Regions from separate parts of the Catenulispora sp. MAP12-49 genome, predicted to be linked through region 2. Evidence: riboswitches for the same ligand, from Rfam matches in the RefSeq annotation. Region 2 holds a riboswitch; the other holds the start of a gene.
The links. A riboswitch is a leader RNA that binds a small molecule or an ion and turns the genes downstream of it on or off. The one in region 2 is predicted to bind glycine.

Region 1: another riboswitch for glycine. It lies ahead of gcvT (glycine cleavage system aminomethyltransferase GcvT); the one in region 2 lies ahead of gcvP (aminomethyl-transferring glycine dehydrogenase).

The regions. Positions count from the first base shown of each region.
Region 1 covers NZ_JBGCCP010000012.1:56,737-64,185, forward strand. Annotated here, with positions in the region: gene ABIA35_RS22290 (hypothetical protein) at 1-610, opposite strand, end outside; gene ABIA35_RS22295 (helicase-associated domain-containing protein) at 807-2,597, shown strand; gene glyA (serine hydroxymethyltransferase) at 2,648-3,919, opposite strand; gene gcvH (glycine cleavage system protein GcvH) at 3,922-4,296, opposite strand; gene gcvT (glycine cleavage system aminomethyltransferase GcvT) at 4,325-5,461, opposite strand; glycine riboswitch at 5,613-5,714, opposite strand; gene ABIA35_RS22315 (SigE family RNA polymerase sigma factor) at 5,936-6,448, shown strand; gene ABIA35_RS22320 (hypothetical protein) at 6,489-7,367, shown strand.
Region 2 covers NZ_JBGCCP010000004.1:362,778-370,226, reverse strand. Annotated here, with positions in the region: gene ABIA35_RS11790 (DUF5999 family protein) at 1-129, shown strand, start outside; gene ABIA35_RS11785 (phosphotransferase enzyme family protein) at 282-1,028, opposite strand; gene ABIA35_RS11780 (MFS transporter) at 1,208-2,506, shown strand; gene gcvP (aminomethyl-transferring glycine dehydrogenase) at 2,619-5,624, opposite strand; glycine riboswitch at 5,720-5,834, opposite strand; glycine riboswitch at 5,835-5,920, opposite strand; gene ABIA35_RS11770 (GNAT family N-acetyltransferase) at 6,012-6,812, shown strand; gene ABIA35_RS11765 (SCO2524 family protein) at 6,952-7,449, shown strand, end outside.

The DNA of each region.
Region 1 (7,449 bases), on a different contig from region 2:
TGTCGCCCCGGATGTGGAGATACAGATCCGGGGTGGGAAGGCCGGCCGTCTGAAGCCATCCCCGGCCTTGAACGTGGCCTGCGGCGATCACCGCGGCGTATTGGCCGCTTGGCGCTCGGTCCGCGCTGTAAGACTGAGCGAGGGTTTCGGAAGTGTCGGCGAAGGCGTAGCGCGCCGCGTAGGCGTAGCCGTCGTGCAGCCAGACGTAGAGCACCACCGGTCGGGCCAGTACCGCTTCGAGCCACTCGGCGGTGCGCTCCGCAAGCGCGTCCACGCTGCCTGTCGCGGTCAGGGACAAGCTGGGTGTTTGGTCGGACAGGGAATAGAGCTGGTTGTGAAGGCGGCCGCCGTTGATTCGGCCGCTGCGATAGTGGACACCGAAATCCACGAGGCCGAGACGGGGCTCGGCTGCCAGGTCTGTGAAACTCAGTCCCGCGACCAGCGTGTCATCGCCGTGGTCACCGTACTCGGCGGGTATCAGGAAGTCGCCGACCCCCGGGCAGACGAGCCGCGCGGTCGATCCCGACAGTGCCGCAGCGAAGGCGTGCTCCTGGACGGTCATGTCGTTGGGGTCGTCAAGGTCGGGGACGAACCATCTGGGCTCGATCATGGGCAGGAGTGTAGATCGGGAGGACGGCATGCGAGGAGCGGATATTCGCCGCGACGGATGACCCGATAGAGCGGGATATCCACAGAAAAGGACCGGGCAGGCCTTCCGGGGCTGGAAGAATGGGACTGTGCACAACCTTTTCAGTTCTTTGGCACAGTATGTGGCATCGCTTCCGCAGGATCGGTTCGACGCGTTGATGAGCGCCCGGCCCGACGTTGCCGAGGCGGTGTTCCGCTACTTACCCGACGGGCTGCAGACGGAGACCGATGTCGAAGCCGTCATCGAGTTGCTGATGGATCCCGACGGCGTCGCCGAGGCGGTGCTGCGGCTTTCGCGGCCCGAGGTCCAGGTGCTGATGGCGTTGACCGGTGCGGCGGAGAAGGTGCACGGCGGGCTTGGCGACCGGTTCGGCGGGCCGGGATTCGCCGACCTGGTCCGCGGGGGAGGCGGCCGGATCGGGCCCGTGGAGGTCTTCAGTGCGCTGTCGATGGCCGGCGGCGCGGTCGTGGTGGATCCGCACTCGGCGCGAGCTGCGCTGTGTGAGTCGCTGACGGGGGCCGCCCGGTCGGCCACGGTGGAGGAGTTCGACCGGATTCTCGGTCGCCTCACGGACTCCTGTCTGGTGTGGCCGGAGCCTGGGGGCCGGGCTTTCCGGGTCAACTACGCCGTGCTGGATCTGCCCGAACCAGGTCCGGGGTGGGATGGTTTCGATCTGGTTCAGCCGCCGCCGGGGGTAGGGCGTCGGGTGGCGGCTGCGGACGTCGATGGCGAGGCGCAGGCCGCGGTCACGGCGGCCCTGGAGTGTGCCGAGCGGCTGCTCAGGTGTGTCGCGACCGATGCGGTGCCGCTGCTCAAGGCCGGCGGGGTCGGCAGCCGCGAGGTCAAGCGGCTCGTGCGGGCCGGCGGGCTGGCCGAGGAGGCGATCAGGTTCTGGCTGTACGTCGTGGAAAACGCCGGGCTGGTGGTGTGCCAGAACGGCAGGCTGTTGGCGACGCCGGAATACGATCGATGGATCACGGACGAGCCGAGCCGCCGCTACGCCGTGCTACTCGGGGCGTGGCTGGCGCTGCCGACATCGGTGCTCGGTCCCTTCGCCTTGACTGATGCCGCGGGGAAGCCGCCTGCGGTGTTGTCCGACTCTGCGTTCGACGGTGTGGGGCACTACGTTCGGACCGTTGTCCTGGAACTGATGGCCGCCTGTGGCGCCGAGGCCGTCGCGGATGCCGCATCCGTGGCCGACGCCTTGATGTGGCGGATGCCTTTGCTCATGGCGGGACGGGAAGTGGCCGTCGCTGCCGTGGCCACCGTGCTCGCCGAGGGCAGCCTCCTCGGCGCTGTGGCGTTCGGCGCGCTCGCCCCGGTCGTTCGCACACTGGTCACCAAGTCCCAGGATGACGTCTCGGCAGTGGCAGCCGACTTCGCCGCCGCGTTGTCCGCGACGGTGCCGGCACCGGTTGACCAAGTCCGGCTGCAAGGCGACATGACCGTGGTGGCCGCCGGGTTGCCGTCGGCCAGGCTGGCGGCGTTCTTCGACGGTGCCGCCGACCGCGAAGCCGCCAGCGCCGCGACGGTCTGGCGGATCACCGACGGCTCGGTCCGCAGGTGGCTGGACTCAGGCCGCTCGGCCGAGGAGCTCCGCTCGGGCCTGGCCGAATTCTGTGCGGACAAGCCGTCTCAGGCCCTGGACTACCTCATCGAGGACGCCGACCGCCGCCACGGCCTGGTCGACGTGATCGCCGCCCGAGCCGTGATCGTCGCCCTGGACGAGCAACTCGGCGCCGAACTGGCGACGGTGCCCTCTCTGGTCCGTCTCGGCGTGCGCCGCATCGCCGAAACCGTCTTGGTCCTGGACGCGCCCCAACAAGAGGTGCTCAGCGTGCTGCGGTTCGCCGGATACCTGCCGACCGCGCACGAAGCGGACGGCACGTTGACCGTGGCGATGGTTGCCGCGCCCAGGGCTTCGTCCGAGGCTTTGCCGCGGTTCTGACCTGGGCGGCGGCGATCATCTGGCTGGCTGGTCGTCAAAAGCCTGTCATCTCACAGCCCCGCGTACAGCGGATGCTTCCGCGCGAGCGTGGCCACCCGAGTCCGCAGCCCGGCTGCCCGCTCTTCGTCGTATCCCGGGGTGAGGGCCTGGGCGATGATGTCCGCGACCTCGGTGAAGTCCAGTTCTCCGAAGCCTCGCGTCGCCAGCGCGGGGGTGCCGATTCGCAGGCCGGAGGTGACCATCGGGGGGCGGGGGTCGAAGGGTACTGCGTTGCGGTTCACGGTGATGCCGATGTCGTGCAGGCGATCTTCTGCTTGCCTGCCGTCGAGGTCGGATGCTCGGAGGTCGACCAGTGCCAGGTGGACGTCGGTGCCGCCAGTCAGGACGGAGACGCCTGCGGTGGTGAGGTCGGGGGCGGTGAGGCGTTCGGCGAGGCGTTGGGCGCCGGTGATGGTGCGCTGCTGGCGTTCGCGGAATGAGGGTTCGGAGGCCAGTTTGAAGGCGACTGCCTTGGCCGCTATCACGTGCTCCAGGGGGCCGCCCTGGTGGCCGGGGAAGACTGCGCTGTTGATCTTTTTGGCCAGGTCCGGGTTGTTGGTCAGGATGGTGCCGCCGCGGGGGCCGCCGAGGGTCTTGTGCGTGGTGGTGGTGACCACGTCGGCGTGGGGCAGGGGGTTGGGGTGCAGGCCGGCGGCCACCAGGCCGGCGAAGTGGGCCATGTCGACCATCAGGTGGGCGCCGGTTTCGTCGGCGATGCGGCGGAAGGCGGCGAAGTCCAGGTGGCGGGGGTAGGCGGACCAGCCTGCGATGATCAGCTTGGGCCGGTGTTCCTTGGCGAGGTGCTCCACCTCGGCCATGTCGATGCGGTGGTCGGTGGCCGAGACGTGGTAGGCGGCGACGTTGTAGAGCTTGCCGGAGAAGTTCAGCCGCATGCCGTGGGTCAGGTGGCCGCCGTGGGCCAGGTCCAGGCCCAGGATGGTGTCGCCCGGTTCGAGGAGGGCCGACATCGCGGCGGCGTTGGCCTGGGCTCCGGAGTGGGGCTGGACGTTGGCGAAGGCTGCGCCGAACAGGTCCTTGGCTCGTTGCACCGCGAGGCTTTCGGTCACGTCCACGTGCTCGCAGCCGCCGTAGTAGCGGCGGCCGGGGTAGCCCTCGGCGTACTTGTTGGTCAGGACAGAGCCCTGAGCCTCCATGACCGCGATCGGGGCGAAGTTCTCGCTCGCGATCATCTCCAGCGTGTTCTGCTGGCGCTTCAGCTCGGCCCGCAGGGCGGCGTGGACGGCCGGGTCGGCGTCGGCGAGCCTGGTGTCGAGAGTGGTCATGGTCAGACTCCCTCGATGAGCGCGGCGTAGGCGGTGGCGTCCAGCAGGTCGACGGCCTTGGTGATCCGCATCCGGTAGAGCCAGCCCTCCCCGAACGGGTCGCGGTTGACCACGGCCGGATCGGCGATCGCGGCCTCGTTGACCTCGAGGACCTCGCCGTCCGCGGGGGCGAACAGGTCGCTCACGGACTTGGTCGACTCGATCTCGCCGCACGGCTCGCCGGCGGCGATCGTCGAGCCGACGGCCGGCAGGCTGAGGAACACGACGTCGCCGAGCGCCTCGGCGGCGTGGGCGGTGATACCGACGGTCGAGACGTCGCCGTCGGCCGCGATCCACTCGTGGTCGCTGGTGTAGGACAGGTCTGAGGGCAGGCTCATGCTCTGGATCTCTCTGAGTGTGTCTGATTCAGCGGTGGTAGAAGGGCAGCGGGACGACGGTCGCGTCCACTCGGCTGCCTCGGATGTCGACGAGCACCTTCGTCCCGGGCTCCTGGCGATCGGCCGCCAGGTAGGCCATCGCGATCGGGTAGCCGAGGGCCGGCGACAGGGCACCGGAGGTGACCTCGCCGACGGTCTCGCCGGTGTCCGGATCGAGGACGGCGTAGCCGTGACGCGGGGCCCGCTGGCCGGTGGTCGTCAGACCGACCAGGACCCGGGCCGGACCCGCGGCGCGATGCGCGAGAAGCGCCTGTTCGCCGACGAACCCGCCAGGCTTGCCGAACACCACGACCCGGCCCTGGCCCGCGTCGAACGGGGTCGTCCGGATCGTGATCTCCTGGCCGTACAACGGCATTCCGGCTTCGAGGCGGAGGGTGTCGCGGCAGGCCAGTCCGCACGGCAGCAGTCCGTGCGAAGCACCGATGGAGCTGATGGCCTGCCAAATACTCGGCGCCGCCTCCGCCCGGCAGTAGATCTCGAAGCCGTCCTCGCCGGTATAGCCGGTCCGAGCCAGCAGCACATCCTGATCCGCCAAGCGCATCGGAGTGATCCCGTAGTACTTCAGGAGCGCCAGATCCGCCTCGGTCGCTCCGCCGACGATCGCGGCGGAGCGCGGGCCCTGCACGGCGATCAGCGCCCAATCGCTGGACGCGTCCCGGATCGTGGCGGCGTAGCCGTCGATCCGGTCGCGCAGGGTGGAGCACACGATCTGCGCGTTGCCGGCGTTGGCCACGATGAGGTACTCGGTCTCGGCAAGCCGGTAGACGACCAGATCGTCGAGCACGCCGCCGGTCTCGTGGACCAGCATGGAGTAGCGAGCCCGGCCGACGGCTGTCTTCGAGGGCTCATTCACCAGGGCGTGGTCGAGCGCACGGGCCGCCTCCGGGCCGGACACCTCGATCTCGCCCATGTGGCTGAGGTCGAAAATGCCCGCGGCGGTCCGCACGGCGCGGTGCTCCGCCAGCTCGGACGTGTACCGCACGGGCATGGACCAGCCGGCGAAATCAGTGAAGCGCGCGCCGAGTTCGGCGTGGACGGCGTGCAACGGCGTCTTCTTCGCGGCGGCGGTGAGCGCGCCCGAAGAAGGGGGCCCGGATGAGGTCATGACGGGAGGCTCCCTGGGGAGGCACCGTGATTTCCGGTGCCGTGGACGGGTGACCTCCCCGCTCTGTCATCGATGCCTGAGAGCTTCGCCACCGAGTCGGGTGGCTTGCACCGTGGGCGCGGGACGCGAGGTCCCGACTTTCCAGAGTCGCCTGGCTGAAGCGGTAGGTGGGCCTGAGAGATTCTGGGGAGTGTTGCTCCTTCGGCGCCTCGCAGACACAGAAATCCTGCGAGGACTCTCCCGCTTCAGTTCGAACGGCATGTGTTCAGTTGTCGTCTCGGCCGACGAGCTCGATTCGAGATGAGCTCGATCGGTCGATGCTGCGGATCGTAAAAGCACGGCGGCGCGGCCGTCAAGGTATGTCCGAAAGGTCCCCGGTGAGACCTCCGGGTCGCCGGCACCCGTCTTAGTAGGCGAGGGGGACACCGGTCCGCGGCAGGCGTCCCCGAGGGTTCGACCATGGGGGAGACGAGCTTGAGCATCGAAGCAGAGTTCACCGCTTACGCGGCTGCTCGGGCCCAGCGCCTTCGCGACACGGCGTTTCTGCTGTGTGGGGACTGGCACACCGCGCAGGACCTGACGCAGACGACGCTCGCGAAGCTCTACACGGCCTGGAAACGGGTCGAGCGGAGCGAGAGCGTCGACGCCTACGCACGCCAGGTCATGCTGCGCACGTTCCTGGACTCGCGCCGGCTGAAGCGCTCCTCGGAGCGGCCGACGACCCAGGTTCCCGACATCGCCGCACCGGCGGACAGCGATCCCGCGTTGCGGCTGACCCTGCTGTCGGCCCTGGCGCAGCTGCCGCTGAACCGGCGGGCCGTGTTGGTCCTGCGCTTCTGGGAGGACCAGACGGTCGAGGCGACCGGGGCGGCGATGGGCCTGTCCGCCAGCGCGGTCAAGTCGCTGACCCAGCGGGCGCTGGCCGATCTGCGGTCCGCGCTCCGCGACGACGACGCGATGGCAGAGCTCGACTTCCTCCTGGTCTGAACCACACGGAACTGAAGCCTCCTCACGGAACGAGAGAATCTTGACTCCGGAAGACTCGATGCGCGACCGCATCTCCGCGGAACTGGAAGCCGGCCGCCCGCCCCTGGGCGACCTCGTCGGCTTGGCCGTCGCCGAGGGGCGGCGCAAGAAGCGGCGCACCCGCCTGGGCGCCGGCGCCCTGAGCGCGGTCGGCGTACTGGCCGTCGCGGGCGCCGTGGCGCAGCTCGGATCGGCCTCCCCGGCGACGACGCAGAACGCCGCCGCCCACCCGGCCGCCACGACGCCGACGCGCTCCCCGTCGCCGGCGGCGCCGCGCTCGTCGGCCCCGACCACTCCCCCGACGACATCCCCGACCACGCCCACCGCGCCGGCCACCACTCCCCTGCCGGTCGCCGCGATCGTGAAGAACGTCAACCCCGGCACCTTCTCCCTGGAGAAGGGCATCTACCTCAACTACACCACCAGCGCCATGTCCTACTGGGAGTACGAGGGCGGGCTGACGGTGCAGTACAACGGCAGCAACACCTGGGGCTCCGACTTCGTCACCATGGGCGCGACCGACCGCCTGTTCACCGGCTTCTACGTCGGCGACAAGGACGTCGCGGCGGCGTCCATGACCATCGACGGCAAGCAGATCGCGGCCACCGTGGTGAAGGTGAACGGCGCGCAGGGCTGGTGCGGCATCTACTACCTGCGGCCGAAGGGGGCGACGTCGTACGAGCGGTTCCAGATCGACGTCTACGACGCCAGCGGCAAGATCATCGCCACGTCCTACACCGGGCTGAGCGACGGCCCGCCGCCCACCCACTCTTCCGGTGAGCCCGAGAACCGGACCCTGCCGGTCACGAACATCCCGACCGACACCCCGTTCCCGGGTGTGACGGTCATGGCCCCGCCTCCGGGATCGCCCACCAAGTAGGCGCATCCCGAGCTCAAACCCAAGCCCAAGGGCAAGTGCCCGGTACCGGTCGCCCCGGTGCCGGGCACTTGCTGTCGCCCGT
Region 2 (7,449 bases):
GTCGCGCACCCCGAGCAGGGGTGGTCGCTGCTGTGCAACGGGATCGTGCTGTTCGACGACACCGGCGAGCTCCTGCCCGACGGCCAGGCGATCGCACCGCACCGGCCGACGGACCGCAGCGCGGCCTGAGGCCCCGCAGAACGCTTTAGGACGCACGGCAGATCGCCAAACCATCGGTGACATCCGGGTCCGGCCATACCGGACCCGCACAGCCCCCGACGGAGATGCCGCACCCTTGAAAGCACCGGATTGAGCACCAGATATCTTCTTTGGCAGTCCCGCTACTCCAGCGCCGCCCCGAGAACCGCGCGATGCCGTTCGACGAAGGCGATGTTCCGCAGGTAGTAGCTGTCATGCCCCTCGGCCACATGCCGGGAGAACGCCGGATGACCGGCCGCGGCCTGACTCCGCATGAACCCGACCAGGTGCTCCAGCCGGGCGACCACGGTGTCGATCAGCACGGCCCGATCCGGCTCGCCGAGCCCGTAGGCGTCCGCGAACAGCGCCAGGCGCCGGGCCTGCTCGCCGGCCGGCGCGCCCTCCTCGACGAGCTGGACGAACCGGTAGGCCGCGTACGCCACGTCCCACACCCGCGAGCCGGGATGCGCCGTGTCGAAGTCGATCAAGGCCACCGGACGACCGTCGCGGAAGACCGTGTTGTACGGCGCGACGTCGCCGTGGCAGACCACGTCGAACGGTTCCCGGGGCTCGAAATACCAGGCGGCTGCGGCCGGCGGGACGAAGTCGGCCGTCGCGTCGTGCAGCCCGCGCAGCAGGACCGCCATGGCGGCCAGGGCCTCGTCGGAGACCACCATCTCGGATCCGGGGACGTCGCCGGGCACGAAGTCGAGCACCTCCCGGCCCTCGGCGTCGAAGCCGTGGGCCCGCGGCGCACCGGTGAAGCCCTTCGCCGCGAGGTGGTCCAGCACCGCGTGGACGGCCGGCGTCCACTCCCCCGCCGGCCGGTGCACGCGCTCGCCGATCCGCACGACCGTGTTGACTCCGCCGACCATCGCCTCGTCGCTCATCACAAGATCGTTGCACAAGTTCGTCTACTGAGTGGCCCCCATGATCCGGCTCCGCTACGATCACCACCATGTTCCACACCTCCCGTGCGTAACGGACTCCGTCGACCGCCTCGGCCACCGGCCGTGCCGCGGTCCTCCGGTGTCCCCTGCACGTGATCCCACGGTGAGGAACAACTCCCTTGTCTTCGTACATGGCGGTACTCCGCCTGCCCTTCGCCGCGCGCACCTTCGCCACGGCTCTCATCGGGCGCCTGTCCTACGGCACGGTCTTCCTGTCCCTGACACTCGCCCTGGCCTCCGGCCACGGCTCGGTCGGCCGCGCCGGCGAGGTGGTCGCGGTGTTCGCGCTGTCGGTGGCCGGCCTGGCGCCGGTGCGCGCCCGGCTGATCGACGGCCACGGCGTCCGCCGCGTCCTGCTGCCCCTGGCGCTGTCCTACGCGGCCGCGTTGACCGGTCTGGCGGCGGCCACCTGGCGCCCCGGCGCGCCGCTGTGGCTGCTGGAGGCCCTGGCGCTGGCCGCCGGGGCCACCGCTCCCCCGCTCGGCCCGACGATGCGCACCCTGTGGCGCGCGATGTGCGGGCCGGACCAGGCGCTGATGCAGCGCGCGTTCAGCCTGGACACCGTCGCCGAGGAGGTCATCGGCATCAGCGGACCGCTGCTCGTCGGCCTGCTGATCCTGGTCGCGAACCCGGCCCTCGGCGTGCTGCTCAGCGCGGCCCTGGTCGCGGGCGGCACGCTGGCGATGATGACCTCGCCGGTGATCGGCACGGTCGCGGCCGCGCGGGCTGAGAATGCACCCAAGGCACACAAGGCGTCCAAGGCACCCAAGAACACTGAACCCAGCGGCAAGGCGACACGCCGAAAGGGCTCGGGACACACCCTGGCCCGCATCCTCGACCCGCTGTCCGCCGCCGCCGGCGTGGGCATCGGCCTGGGCGCGCAGAGCTTGGCGATCGTGGCCTTCGCGATCCACCACCACCAGCCCTCCGCGATCGCTTTGGCAGACGCGGGAATGTCGGCCGGGAGCATCCTCGGCGGCCTCGCCTACGGCGCGGTGAGCTGGCGCCTGCCCAGCCGCACCCGGCTGCCGCCGCTGACCGCCGCCCTGGGCCTGAGCATCGCCACGGCGGGCCTGGCCCCGAACATCTGGGTCCTGACCGCCATCACCACCGCCTCCGGCGTCTTCGTCTCACCCCTGATGACCTGCGCCTACCTGGTCGCCGACGAACTCGCCGACGAGCAGTCCCGCACCAGCGCCGGCATGTGGGTCAACAACGCCTTCAACGCCGGCTCCTCCAGCGGCTACGCGGCGATGGGCCCGGCTTTGACGCGCCTGCCTTTGGGCTGGTGCTTCACGGTCGCCGCCGCACCGGTCCTGCTCGGCGCCGGGGTCGCGCAGGCTTGGCGCCGTACACATACCGGCCGACGGCAGGAGCAGCCCGCCACCGAAACCGCGCCCGAGGCGGTCGCTGTCTAGGGATCTGGCTGGATCTGGCTGGATCTGGCTGGATCTCGCTCGCGAAAGACGAAGCGCCCCGCAGACCACGAACTCGGTCTGCGGGGCGCTGCCTGAAGCACCAACTCGGCTATCAGTCCTCGAAAGCCTCCGGCGCCGGGCACGAGCACACCAGGTTCCGGTCCCCGTAGGCACCGTCGATGCGCCGCACCGGCGGAAAGTACTTGTCCGCCGGGTTCACGCCGGCCGGGAACACGCCCTCGGCGCGGTCGTAGCCGTGCTTCCAGTCGCCGGCGAGCATCGCGGCGGTGTGCGGGGCCTGGCGCAGCGGGTTGTCCTCGCGGTCCAGCTCGCCCGCGCCGACGCGGTCGATCTCGCCCTTGATGGCGATCAGGGCCTCGCAGAAGCGGTCGAGCTCGGCCAGGTCCTCGCTCTCGGTGGGCTCGATCATCAGGGTGCCGGCCACCGGGAAGGACATCGTCGGGGCGTGGAAACCGTAGTCGATCAGGCGCTTGGCCACGTCGTCGACGGTGACGCCGGTGTCCTTGGTGATCGGGCGCAGGTCGATGATGCACTCATGCGCGACCAGGCCGTTGGGGCCGGTGTAGAGCACCGGGTAGTGCCCGGACAGGCGCTTGGCCACGTAGTTCGCCGCCAGGATCGCGTGCTGGGTGGCGCTGCGCAGGCCCTCGGCGCCCATCAGGCGGATGTACGCCCACGGGATCGGCAGGATGCCCGCCGAGCCCCACGGCGCGGCCGAGACCGGGCCGACGCCGCCGCCCTCAGGACGCGGGCCGGCGACCGGGTGCAGCGGGTGGTTCGGCAGGTAGGGCGCCAGGTGCGCGCGCACCGCGACCGGGCCGACGCCGGGGCCGCCGCCGCCGTGCGGGATGCAGAAGGTCTTGTGCAGGTTCAGGTGCGAGACGTCGCCGCCGAAGCTGCCGGGCTTGGCCAGGCCGACCATCGCGTTCAGGTTCGCGCCGTCCACGTAGACCTGGCCGCCGGCGGCGTGCACCAGGTCGCAGATCTCGGTGACCTCCTCCTCGAACACGCCGTGCGTGGAGGGGTAGGTGATCATCAGGACGCTGAGCGCGTCGGCGTGCTTGTCGATCTTCGCCTTCAGGTCCGCGACGTCGACCGAGCCGTCCTCACGGCTGGCCACGACCACGACCCGCATCCCGGCCATCACCGCGGAGGCGGCGTTGGTGCCGTGCGCCGAGGACGGGATCAGGCAGACGTCGCGCTGCTCCTGCCCGAGGTCGCGGTGGTAGGCGCGCACCGCCAGCAGCCCGGCCAGCTCGCCCTGCGAGCCGGCGTTCGGCTGCACCGACACCCGCGCGTAGCCGGTGAGCTCGGCCAGCCAGCCCTCCAGCTGCCCGATCAGCGACAGGTAGCCCGCGGCCTGGTCCAGCGGCGCGAAGGGGTGGATCGCGCCGAACTCCGGCCAGGTGATCGGCTCCATCTCGGTGGTCGCGTTCAGCTTCATGGTGCACGAGCCGAGCGGGATCATCGACCGGTCCAGCGCGATGTCGCGGTCGGCGAGCTTGCGCAGGTAGCGCAGCATCGCGGTCTCGGAGCGGTGCGCGTGGAAGACCGGGTGGGTCAGGAACTCGGTGGCGCGCAGGTGCACGCCGAGCGCGTCGTCGGTGGCCGCGTCGAGCTCGTGGACACTCGACGTCTCCTTGCCGGTGACGCCGAAGGCGCTCCAGACCGCGCGCAGGTCGGCCCAGCCGGTGGTCTCGTCGCAGGACACGCCGACGGTGTCCTCGTCCACCAGCCGCAGGTTCACGCCCGCGGACAGCGCCGCGCGCCAGACCTCGGCGGCCCGGCCCGGGACGCGCACGGTCAGCGTGTCGAAGAAAGCGGTCGGCACGACCTCGATGCCGCCCCCGGCCTCGCGCAGCCCGGCGGCCAGCACCGCGGTGTAGCGGTGGGTGCGGCGGGCGATCGAGGCCAGGCCCTCGGGACCGTGGTAGACCGCGTACATGCCGGCGATCACGGCGAGCAGAACCTGCGCGGTGCAGATGTTGGACGTCGCCTTCTCGCGGCGGATGTGCTGCTCGCGGGTCTGCAACGCCAGCCGCAGCGCCTGGTCGCCGTCGGCGTCCACGGACACCCCGACCAGGCGGCCGGGCAGCGAGCGGGACAGGTTCTCGCGCACCGCCATGTAGCCGGCGTGCGGGCCGCCGAAGCCCAGCGGCACGCCGAAGCGCTGCGTGGAGCCCACGGCGATGTCCGCGCCGGCCTCGCCGGGCGAGGCGAGCAGGGTCAGGGACAGGATGTCGGCGGCCACCGCGACCAGCGCGCCGCGCTCGTGGGCGGCCGTGGTGATCGCCTTGAGGTCGCGCACCTGGCCGGAGGCGCCGGGGTACTGGACCAGCACGCCGTAGAACTCGCCCTCGGGCAGCCCCGCGCCTTCGGCGCCATCAGTGCCGGTGGCGGCCAGGTCGGCCAGCGCCAGCTCGATGCCCAGCGGCTCGGCGCGGGTCTGCAGCACCGCCAGGGTCTGCGGGAAGACGTCGGCGTCGACCAGGAAGCGGGCCGACTTGGACTTGGAGGCGCGGCGGGCCAGGGTCATGGCCTCGGCGGCGGCGGTGCCCTCGTCCAGCAGGGAGGCGTTGGCCACCGGCAGCCCGGCCAGGTCGGCGACCACGGTCTGGAAGTTCAGCAGCGCCTCCAGCCGGCCCTGCGAGATCTCCGGCTGGTAGGGGGTGTAGGCGGTGTACCAGGCCGGGTTCTCCATGACGTTGCGCAGGATCACCGGCGGGGTGAAGGTGCCGTGGTAGCCCAGGCCGATCATGGGCCGGAAGACCCGGTTGCGCCCGGCGATGTCGCGCAGCTCGGTGAGCACCTCGGACTCCGAGCGCGCCGGCGGCAGGTTCAGCCGCTCGGTGAGCCGGATGGAGCCGGGCACGGCGGCCTCGGTCAGCGCGTCCAGCGAGGCGTAGCCCAGCAGCGAGAGCATGCGCGCGGCGTCGGCGGCGTCGGGCCCGATGTGCCGGTCGGCGAACGGGGAGCTCTGCTCCAGCTCGACCAGCGTCGGGCGGGCCGCGACGGTGGCGGTGGTGTGCAGGTCGTGGGGGGTGGCGGGCTGCGCGGGAACCGTACCGGAACCGCCGGCGGAGTCGTCTCCAGCCATGCCGTGCAAATCCGTGAGCACTGCGGTCACTGTTGTGGCCTCTCAGGCGGACGCTCTAGACGTCGGGTGGTGGATTCGCGCCTCCCGCGGATCCGTCCTCCCCCTCTGTCATGGAACCTGAGAGTTTCACCGCGGGCGGGGTCCACCGGACCCGCGGCTTACACCTTCGGTGAGAGCTTCGCCGCAGCTCAGCCCTACTTTCCAGAGTTGCCTGCCCGAACGGTCCTTTTGCCTGAGAGTTTCCGGGGAGGGTTGCTCCTTCGGCGCCCACGAGGGGTCTCTCCCGTTCGAGGTAGACGGCACTTACGACGGTATCAGCGCCACCACCGCCTGTTCTAATCCCATTAACCGTTTGCCGTAACCCGATGCCGATGGTGGGCTGACCCGATGACCTCCCCCACCACCGACAAGAACCTGCTCGCAACCTTCGACCTGCGCATGCGCGCCGAGGCCGTAGCCGACGAGCCCGGCGCCCGCGTCGAACGCGCCGACGGCGTCCTGCGCCAGGTCGGCACACTGCCCACGGACTGGCACGGCGTCTTCTACTCAGAGTTGGACGCCACCACGGCCGACGCCGCGGTCCAGGCGCAGATCGCCTACTTCCGCACCCTCGGCGCCGACTTCGAGTGGAAGCACTACAAGCACGACGAACCGGCGGATCTCGGCGAGCGCCTGCTCGCCGCCGGCTTCGAAGCGGACGCCCCGGAGACCCTGTTCGTGGCGGAGATCACACAGCTTTCCGGCGCCGGCCTGACCGAATCCCTGCCGGAAGGCGTCACCCTCCGGCCGGTCACCACCGAAGCCGACGCGGACCTCGTCGGCCAGGCGCACGAGGCGGCCTTCGGCAGCGGAGGCGAGCGCTCCCGCGCCCGGGCTCTGGCCCGCCTGGCGGACAACCCCGAGACCGTCTGGACCTGGCTCGCGATGGCCGGCGACCAACCGGTGAGCGCGGCCCGGATGCTGGTACACCCGGGCACCGGCTTCGCGAGCCTGTGGGGCGGCGGCACCGCGCCGGAGTGGCGCGGGCGCGGGATCTACCGCGCGCTGGTGGCGCGGCGGATGCGGGTGGCGATCGAGCTGGGGTGTGAGTACTTGCAGGTGGACGCCTCGGATATGAGTCGGCCGATTCTGGAACGTCTTGGCTTCCGGGCTTTGAGTGTGACGACGCCGTACGAGTATCGGTTCTGAGTCGCGCGGCTCAGCCGAGGTCGGGATCCAGGCGCCGCCCAACGCCCCATCCGACGCTCCCTTCCCAGGCATCAGAGCCCTGTGACAGGGTAGGCAGTGGCTGACAGACACGCTCAGGGGCGGATCAGGGGGCGGTGCGTTGAGGACGGATCCGCGACAACACATCCTGGACACGTGGCGGAGCTTCGCACGCGCCACGTTCGGCGGCGGAGAGTTGACCTGGGGCGGCCGCCACGGCTCGAACAGCATCAGCGACGCCGAGCAGATCCTGGTCCTCCTCTACCCCGCGACGGAGGTCCCCGGCTTCCGCCTGGACCGGCCGGACGCGATCGAGGACGACGTGCTGGCGGTGCTGCGGCCGATGGGCAGCGGCCTGGACATCCCCATGCGGATGCTCGAGGCGCTGGAGCAGTACCTCACGCGCTACGTCGACGAGGACGGCGCACCTACCTTCACCGGCGGTTCCCACCTGCTGTGCGACGATGCCGACAACGAGGTGAAGCCCGAGCAGGCCGATTACGACATCACCGAGTCGTACTCGATCTCGGTCACCCTGTGCCTGGCGGCGAAGGGCTTCCTGCGCGAGTTCCAGCGCACCGTCGAGCGCCGCGCGTCGCAGAGCCGGATCGACACCACC